3 regions of the Acetoanaerobium noterae genome follow, and region 3 is predicted to be linked to each of the others. Evidence: riboswitches for the same ligand, from Rfam matches in the RefSeq annotation. Region 3 holds a riboswitch; each other region holds the start of a gene.
What was found. A riboswitch is a leader RNA that binds a small molecule or an ion and turns the genes downstream of it on or off. The one in region 3 is predicted to bind S-adenosylmethionine.
Positions count from the first base shown of each region.

Region 1: linked by a shared signal. The riboswitch ahead of B5X47_RS00980 (methionine ABC transporter ATP-binding protein) and the one ahead of metK (methionine adenosyltransferase) in region 3 are both predicted to bind S-adenosylmethionine.
Region 2: linked by a shared signal. The riboswitch ahead of B5X47_RS03645 (O-acetylhomoserine aminocarboxypropyltransferase/cysteine synthase family protein) and the one ahead of metK (methionine adenosyltransferase) in region 3 are both predicted to bind S-adenosylmethionine.

Region 1 is NZ_FUYN01000001.1:204,915-208,088, reverse strand. Features, by position in the region: gene B5X47_RS00995 (NUDIX hydrolase) at 1-41, shown strand, start outside; gene whiA (DNA-binding protein WhiA) at 43-996, shown strand; gene B5X47_RS00985 (HPr family phosphocarrier protein) at 999-1,265, shown strand; SAM riboswitch class I at 1,361-1,468, shown strand; gene B5X47_RS00980 (methionine ABC transporter ATP-binding protein) at 1,655-2,638, shown strand; gene B5X47_RS00975 (methionine ABC transporter permease) at 2,640-3,174, shown strand, end outside.
Region 2 is NZ_FUYN01000001.1:724,381-727,554, reverse strand. Features, by position in the region: gene B5X47_RS03650 (ClC family H(+)/Cl(-) exchange transporter) at 30-1,589, shown strand; SAM riboswitch class I at 1,685-1,787, shown strand; gene B5X47_RS03645 (O-acetylhomoserine aminocarboxypropyltransferase/cysteine synthase family protein) at 1,910-3,174, shown strand, end outside.
Region 3 is NZ_FUYN01000010.1:7,712-10,885, reverse strand. Features, by position in the region: gene B5X47_RS12935 (phosphodiester glycosidase family protein) at 1-1,079, shown strand, start outside; SAM riboswitch class I at 1,185-1,290, shown strand; gene metK (methionine adenosyltransferase) at 1,439-2,623, shown strand; gene recD2 (SF1B family DNA helicase RecD2) at 2,787-3,174, shown strand, end outside.

The DNA of each region.
Region 1 (3,174 bases), on a different contig from region 3:
ATGAAATTAACAAAAAATCATATAATAACTCAGGTGATTAAAGTGTCATTTTCAACTCAAGTTAAAAACGAGCTTTCAAGGATTATTCCTGAAGATAAGAATGTTAGAATCGCTGAATTAGCTGCCCTAATTCGCATGAGCGGAAGCCTGCAGCTAATGGGCTACAATAAATTGTCATTCAAGGTTGTTACTGAAAATGCTGCAATTGCAAGAAAAGTTTTTTCTTTGCTAAAAATGTGTTTTAATATTCATGTAGAAATACAGGTTAAGAAAAATAAGAATTTAAAAAAGAACAATACATATTTCTTGTTTGTATCATATGAACAAGGGGCAAATGATATATTAGTAGAAATAGGTATACTAAAAAAAGACGGTAAGGATTATACTATACAAAGTGACATTCCTGAATCCTTCATCTCTGATGAAAAATCAAAGCGTGCATATATTAGAGGAGCTTTTCTAGGTGGGGGATCGATTTCAGATCCAGAAAAGACATATCATATGGAATTTGTTACTGTAGATGACGAGCTAAGTACCTACATAAGAAATTTACTAAACACATATGATTTTAATGCTAAAATAGTACCTAGAAAGAACACCTACGTAGTATATATCAAAGAAAGCAATAATATATCAGATTTACTTAACATAATGGGAGCACATAATGCTCTATTTCAGCTAGAGGACGTTAAGATTATGAAGCAGATGAGAAATGACGTAAATAGGATTGTCAACTGTGAGACAGCAAACCTTACTAAGACAGTAAATGCATCTATGAGACAGATAGAGGCTATAAACTATATTATAAATACAGTAGGTATAGACTACCTTCCAGAAAGTCTTCAGGAAATAGCAGAGCTAAGAGTAGAATATGAAGATTTAAGCCTTAAGGAACTAGGCGAAATGCTAGATAAACCACTTGGAAAATCAGGTGTTAATCATAGATTAAAAAAAATAGAAGATATTGCAAACGAACTAAAAGAAGGGAGAAAGTAAAAATGATAACAAAGGAACTTACAATAAAAAATGAAATAGGATTACATGCAAGACCTGCAGCTCTCTTTGTTCAGACTGCAAACAAATTCTTATCAGATATAATGATAAAAAAAGCAGGAAAAACTGTAAACGCAAAGTCAATAATGGGAGTTATGGCTATGGGGATATCTAAAGGTGAGATGATAGAAATAATAATAGATGGCCCAGATGAGGAAAACGCTATCTCTGCCATAGAGGACCTTATCAACGTAAAATTACTAGAGTCATAATATAAAAAAATAAAAAAAATATAGATTAATAGTGTTGACAAACGATATTAATCTATATATAATTCATATTATTCTAAACGATATAAAACAACTGAATCTTATCCAGAGAGGTGGAGGGACTGGCCCTACGAAACCCGGCAACCAGCTGCATTGCAGCATTGGTGCTAATTCCTGAGGTATTATTACATACCTAAAGATAAGAGATAACTGAAATCTTAGTTTATTAATCTCTTTCTTTGTGAAAGAGATTTTTTTATTTTCAAAAAAATTTCTTATATTCATAAGCAATTTTGATTGGATTAAGGTGTGGAGTTTTTATTTGTTTAGAAGTGGATTAGTCGACAAAATCCGATTTGCAATTTAATTATCAAAAATTAAGGAGGCTAAAATTGATTGACATTAGAAATCTATCAAAGGTATATAGTGATTCCAAAACACCCATAATTGCTCTGGATAATATAAACATTCAGATTGATAAAGGAGAGATATATGGAATCGTAGGGCTAAGTGGAGCTGGAAAGTCTTCGCTTGTCAGATGTATTAACAGAATAGAAGAGCCAACAAGTGGCGAAATTTATATAGATAAAATAAATATAATGGATTTAAATCAAAAGGATTTAAGGAAAACCAGAAAAAAGATTTCGATGATTTTTCAAGGGTTTAATTTGTTAAATAGCAAAACTGTATATGAAAATATAGCATTTCCTCTAAAACTAGATAAGCTTCCAAAATCTGAGATAAATGCTAGAGTAAATGAATTACTAAGCTGGGTTGAGCTTTCAGACAAAGCAAATGCTTATCCTTCACAGCTCAGCGGAGGACAAAAACAAAGAGTTGCTATTGCTAGAGCTCTAGCTAGCAAACCAGATATTTTATTATCGGATGAAGCCACTTCAGCTCTTGACCCTAAAACTACAAATCAAATATTAAGTATGCTTAAAAGGATTAATAAAGAAATGAATATAACTATAGTAGTTATTACTCATGAGATGGAGGTAGTAAAAAGTATCTGCGATAAAACAGTGGTGCTTGAAAATGGAAGGATTATAGCTCAAGGAAATACTATTGATATTTTTTCAAATAAAGATAATTGTAGCCCAGATATATTTTCTAAAGAAGAGTCTTTAGATTATAAAGAGCATTATAAGGGAGAGCTATTAAAGCTTAGCTTTGTGGGAGAGAATGCTAAAAATCCAATAATATCAAATCTCGTAAAGAAGTTTGATTTAGAGCTAAATATTATTTCAGGCAACATTGAATATATACAGGAAAAGCCACTTGGAACTTTGATTGTGGAATTAAAGCGCCATGGTAATCTAAGAACAATTATAGATTATTTAAATAATCACGATGTTCGGGCAGAGGTGTTATAAAATGATTGAACTATTAGATTTACTCATACCATCAATTAATGAAACACTATATATGGTATTTATATCAACTGTATTTACGGTTATTCTTGGACTACCCCTAGGAATACTTCTAGTGATAACAAGAGAAGACAGTGTACTACCAAACAGCAAAATTTATAATAGCTTGTCAATTCTTATAAATATCACAAGGTCAATACCATTTGTAATTTTAATGATATTTATAATTCCTTTTACTAGGCTAGTTGTTGGGAGCTCAATTGGAACGAATGCAGCAATAGTGCCTTTAGTGGTAGCGGCTATTCCTTTCTTCGCAAGACTAGTAGAAGGCTCGATTTTAGAAGTCAATCCCGGTGTAATTGAAGCTGGGGTATCAATGGGAGCATCCCCACTTGAAATAGTATTAAAAATATTAATTCCAGAAGCAATGCCTTCGCTTGTATTAAATGTCACCGTGACAATAATAAATATTATAGGCTATAGTGCAATGGCTGGAGCTGTAGGTGGTGGAGGACTAGGATATCTAGCGATTGGATATG
Region 2 (3,174 bases), on a different contig from region 3:
CAAGTTTTTCGTGAAATGGAGGAATGATGTTGAAAAATAATTATACTATTTTGGTAAGTCATAATAATGAAAAAATGTTTATTTTATTTAAAAGTATAGTGGTTGGCTTAGCGGCAGGAGGAGTTTCAGTTCTTTACAGAATCACACTAACAAATGCAGAAACAATCTCTAATTTTACATATACTTTTTTGAATCAAAATTTCATGTTTCTCCCTATTACTTTTTTATTCTTAATTGGAATGGGATATTTTGTAGGGTATTTAGTTGATAAAAATAAAATGATTTCAGGAAGTGGAATACCTCAGTTAGAAGGAATTCTAAAAGGATATTTTAAATCACGTAAGTCTTGGATGCACACACTAATATCAAAGTTTGTAGGAGGTGCTATTGCTATAGTAGCAGGTTTATCTTTAGGTAGAGAAGGTCCTTCTATTCAGTTAGGAGCATGTATAGCTGAAGGGGTTGGAAATAAAATTGGAAAAGGTAGACTAGAAAAAAGAATACTTATGGCTAGTGGAGCGAGTGCGGGATTAGCAGCAGCATTTAATGCACCTATGGCAGGTGTGATTTTTGCCTTAGAAGAAATTTTTAAGTATTTTTCTCCAATCATTTTACTATCGACTATTTCTGCTGCAGTAACTGCAGACTTTATTTCGAAAAAAGTTTTTGGTATGAATCCAGTTTTTAATTTTCCAGTAAGCCAAACAGTACCACTTAATGGATACTTAATGCTTATATTTTTAGGAATTGTTTTGGGGATTTCTGGAGCTATCTATAATTATACTTTATTTAAAACTCAAAAATTTTATAAAAAATTAACTTTTCTTAATATAAGAACAAAAATAATAATTCCTTTTATTCTAGCAGGATTTCTAGGTTTAGTTTTTCCACTTGCAACAGGAGGAGGCCATAAGATTATAGAATATCTAAATCTTAAAAATGGTATTAGTTTTCTTGTTTTAATCTTAATAGTTAAATTTATTTTTTCGATGTTAAGTTTTGCATCAGGAGCTCCTGGTGGTATATTTTTTCCTTTACTTATTTTAGGTGCAACTATTGGAAGTATCTTTGGACATGTAATGATAGGAAATGGAATTTTTGATGAGAGTCTTTTTAATAATTTTATTATCCTTGCTATGGCTGGATATTTTACGGCTATTGTAAGAGCACCTATAACTGGTATAGTTTTAATAATGGAAATGACAGGTTCTTTCAACCATTTGCTTTCACTCACAGTTGTTTCAATTACAGCATATATAGTGGCAGAGCTTTTAAATAGTCCTCCAGTATATGATAAATTACTTGATAATTTAATAGTTCAAGAACATCCAGAAGATGAGAAAGAACATATTAATAAAATTCTTGTAGAAATAATAGTTCAGCATGACTCTGTTTTTGAAAATTCTTTGGTAAAAGATTTACATTGGCCAGGAAAATCTCTTCTCGTCGCTATAAAAAGAGGAGAAGTAGAACTTATTCCAAAAGGAGATACTAAAATTATGGTGGGAGATTATTTGGTTGTATTAACAGATATTAATTGTGAGTCTAAAATAAGAGAAAAATTAGAAAAATTGAATTTACGCCCTTAGAAAAAAGTGACTGAAGCTAACGATTTAATAATTTAAAAAAATACTTGCAATTTATCCTAGAACAGTGTATTATAAAAATCAAACTTAATAAAAGTTGCTTATCAAGATTGGTGGAGGGACTGGCCCTACGAAACCAGGCAAGGGTTTTATATAAAACCGAGTGCTAATTCCAGCAGACAATAGTCTGAGAGATAAGTGTAGCCTACAAGTCTATTTTTGTATTTAGATTTGTTGATTTTATTTATTTAAAATCATAAAGCCGCACTTTGTGCGGCTTTTTTAATTTCTCAGACTCTCAATATGAAAAGGAGAGGATATTAATGAAGAATTACAGTGTAGAAACTCAGTGTGTACAGGCAGGCTATGAACCAAAAAGTGGAGAGCCAAGAGTAGCTCCTATAGTGCAGTCAACTACTTACAAGTACGATGATGCAGATCAGGTTGCAGCTTTATTTGATTTATCAGCAGTAGGACATATGTATTCCAGAATCAGTAATCCAACTGTAGAGGTTTTGGAAAAAAAGCTGGCTGTTTTAGAAGGTGGAGTAGGAGCTCTTGGGGTTGCTTCAGGTCAATCAGCAAATTTCTTTGCTATTTTTACTTTGTGTAGCGCTGGGGATAATTTTATCTGCCTTTCAAATCTATACGGTGGAACCCATACGTTGTTTACTTCTACTTTAAAGCGTATGGGGATTGAGGCAACTATACTTCCATGCACAATAGAGCCTAAAGAGATTGCAAAACATGTAAATTCTAAAACAAAGCTGCTATTTGCAGAAACGTTAGGAAATCCTGGTGTAGAGGTACTTGATATAGAGGCTTTTGCAAAAGCCGCACATGATAATAAATTGGCATTTGTTGTGGACAATACCTTTGCTACACCTTATTTATGCAGACCGATAGAGCATGGAGCTGATATAGTTACTCATTCTGCTACAAAGTATCTAGATGGTCATGCAACTAGTCTAGGTGGCGTGATAGTAGACAGCGGTAATTTTGATTGGAACAATGGGAACTTTGATTGCCTTACTCAGCCAGACCCGGCATATCATGGGCTTAGCTATACAGAGGCTTTTGGAAACCAAGCCTTCATAGTAAAGGCAAGAGCATCGCTTCTTAGAGATTTAGGCTCTACGATGAGTCCCAATAATGCATTTTTAATTAATTTAGGAACAGAAACCTTGGCTCTTAGAATGCAAAGACACAGTGACAATGCTCTAGAGGTTGCGAAGTTTCTTCAAAGCCTAGATGAGGTTGCATGGGTCAACTATCCAAAGCTAGAAGGTTCCAAAGACTACAAGCTTGCTGAAAAATATCTTCCTAAAGGCGCTTCTGGAGTTATATCATTTGGAGTGAAGGGCGGAGTAGACAAAGCCAAGCTATTTATAAATTCTGTCAAGCTAGCGAGCCTTGTAGTTCATGTAGGAGATTTAAGAACACATGTGCTTCATCCAGCTAGTATGACGCATAGACAGTTAAGTGAAGAGCAGCAGATCAAAGCTGGGATTGCTCCTGAGATGATCAGGCTATCTGTAGGAATCGAAAATCCAAAGGATATCTGCGATGATTTATACCAAGCACTAAA
Region 3 (3,174 bases):
TAGACGGCAGAAAATCTCCGTTTATAGGAATGGATGAAAAAGATATGCAAGCGTATATGAAAGCACTAGGTGCAAAGGATGCTATGATGCTAGATGGAGGAGGGTCCACACAGCTGATGGCAGACGGGAAAATTCAAAATACTATGGCATCTGCAGAAAGGTCACTTGTTAATGGGCTTACTATAAAAAATACTGCGCCAAAAGGTAGTATTTCTCAGATTGAAATTTCTGTGCTAAATGAAACTATCTTCCAAGGAGACAAGGTAGAGCTTGCTATAAGAGCTTTTGATGCTTCCAAAAATCCTATAGATATAACTACTCCTAGCTTTCAGGTTTTTGGAGAAGGCATATCAGGAAACTTTGATGGTAGATATTTCACTCCTACTTCATCAGGAAGTGGAAATATAGTAGCTTCATATGGAGGAGTTACTGGAAAAATTCCTGTAGAAATACTTAAGAAAAATGCACCTGATTCAAAAATGGTTCAGACTCTTCCCGCTTCAGGAACAGCAGCAGTATTTGGAAGCATGTCAGGTGGAGAGAGCATAATAGATCAGGCATTTAAGGCAAAGCTTGCTAGCTCAGCTAGCGCAAACCAAGCTGTAATGACTCTAGGTGCTGCGGATAACGCATTTTTAGGAGCGGTGTCAGCCCCAAAGGAAGCCTTTAATGGGGCATATAAATATAAAACCGCTGGAAACACAACATTTATTAGCGTAGACAACAGAAATGGCGGAGTATACAAGGTAAAAGGTCAATGGGACTATTTAAAAGGACTAATGTCAAAGAGTGCTGGGAATGTAGTTATAGTGCTTCAAGGCAGTGACAAGTCAGCAGATAGCATAGACCAAAATGCATTTGACAAAATCATTCAAAAAGAAGCAAAGACTAAGAATGTATATGTTGTATATTCAGGAAAGAGTTTTTCCTCTAGAGTAGATGGAAACGTAAGCTATATCAGTGTAGTAGACTATGCATCTATGCCAAAATCTAATATATATCAAGATATAAAATACCTTCAGTTTGCTGAAGCAGATGGAAAATTGGTATATGGATTCAAGCCTGTGCTTACTCCATAAAACTGATACAAAAATAGTAAAAAATATTTTTCAAAAACATATTGACATATGGTTTTCGCTAATATAAAATAAAATCCGTTGCACAATAAATGAATAAATTCTTGAACCTTATCAAGAGAGGTGGAGGGACTGGCCCTGTGAAACCCGGCAACCAGCACAGCAATGTGAGATGGTGCCAATTCCTGCGAGATATATTCTTGGCAGATGAGGTAACTTTAGTAGTTAAGCCTCTTCTGCGTATGTGTATGAAGAGGCTTTTTAATGCAAAAAAGTCTACATTATGTACGATGTGCCACCTTGGCATATACAAGTGATACGGTTTACAGCATTTAATGCTAGAGATGAGGAGGATTTATTAAATGAGAAGATTATTTACATCAGAATCTGTTACTGAGGGCCATCCAGATAAAATCTGTGACCAAATTTCAGATTCAATCCTAGACGCCCTATTAGTTCAAGACCCTAACTCACGTGTGGCGTGTGAGACAGCAGTTACTACAGGTCTTGTTATGGTAATTGGAGAAATAACTACAAACGCATACGTAGATATCCAAAAAGTAGTAAGAGAGACAGTTAAGGAAATCGGATACGATAGAGCAAAATATGGATTTGACTGCGAAACATGCGCAGTAATCAATGCTATAGACGAGCAAAGTGCAGACATCGCTATGGGTGTAGACGAAGCCCTAGAGCACAAAGAAGGAACTATGAAAGATGAAGTAGAAGCAGTAGGAGCTGGAGACCAAGGTATGATGTTTGGGTTTGCTTGTGACGAGACTCCAGAGTTCATGCCACTTCCTATTTCACTAGCTCACAAGCTAGCTAAAAGACTTTCAGATGTAAGAAAAGACAAGACTCTTGATTACTTAAGACCAGATGGAAAAACTCAAGTAACAGTAGAGTATGAAGATGACAAACCAGTAAGAATAGACACTATAGTAATCTCTACTCAGCACAACCCAGAAGTAACTAGAGAGCAAATCGAAAAAGACTTAATCGAAAACGTAATTAAGCCAATAGTAGATAGCAAGTTACTTGATGAAAACACTAAGTACCTTATCAACCCTACAGGAAGATTCGTAATCGGAGGACCTCAAGGAGATTCAGGACTTACAGGAAGAAAAATCATCGTAGATACTTACGGCGGATACGCTAGACACGGTGGAGGAGCTTTCTCAGGTAAAGACTCTACAAAGGTAGACCGCTCTGCAGCATACGCAGCTAGATGGGTTGCGAAAAACGTAGTAGCAGCAGGACTTGCTAAGAAATGCGAGATTCAGTTAGCTTATGCAATCGGTGTAGCTGAGCCTGTATCAGTACTAGTTGATACATTTGGAACAGGCATTATAGCTGATGAGAAGATTTCTGAAATCATTTCTAAAAACTTTGATCTTCGCCCAGGAGCTATAATTAGAGACCTAGGACTTAGAAGACCGATATTTAAGCAAACAGCAGCTTACGGACACTTTGGAAGAACAGATGTAAGCCTTCCTTGGGAAGAGCTAAACAAAGTAGACGACATTAAAAAAGACGCGGGACTATAAAGATATAATAAATTCAGTAATTTAAACGATAATAAGTTGTTTATGGAACTCAAAAGCTTATAAAAACAAAGGATTAGTACTCAGGGAAATCTGGATACTAATCCTTTTTTCATATCGTATGTTATAATAAATCATATTCAAAATACATTTGGAGTGTATGCTTATGCCTATAGAATTAAAAGGAAAAATTTCAGATATAATATTTCAAAACGATGAAAATGGCTACACTATAGCAAACCTAATCAGCGATGAGCTAGGAGAAGTTACAGTGGTAGGCTGTATGCCATCTGTCAGAGAGCTCGACAATATAAAGGTCAGTGGAGAGTGGAAGACTCACGATATATATGGCAGACAGTTTGGCGTTATGAGCTTTACTCATATGGCTATAGATTCGCTAGATGGAATCATAGCTTACCTAGCATCTGGAACGATAGAAGGCATAGGTCTTAAAATGGCACATAAAATCACAGATAAATTCGGGATAAAAGCTATAGAAATCCTAGAAACTAATCCTAATAGATACTTAGAAATAGAAGGCATAGGCAGAAAGA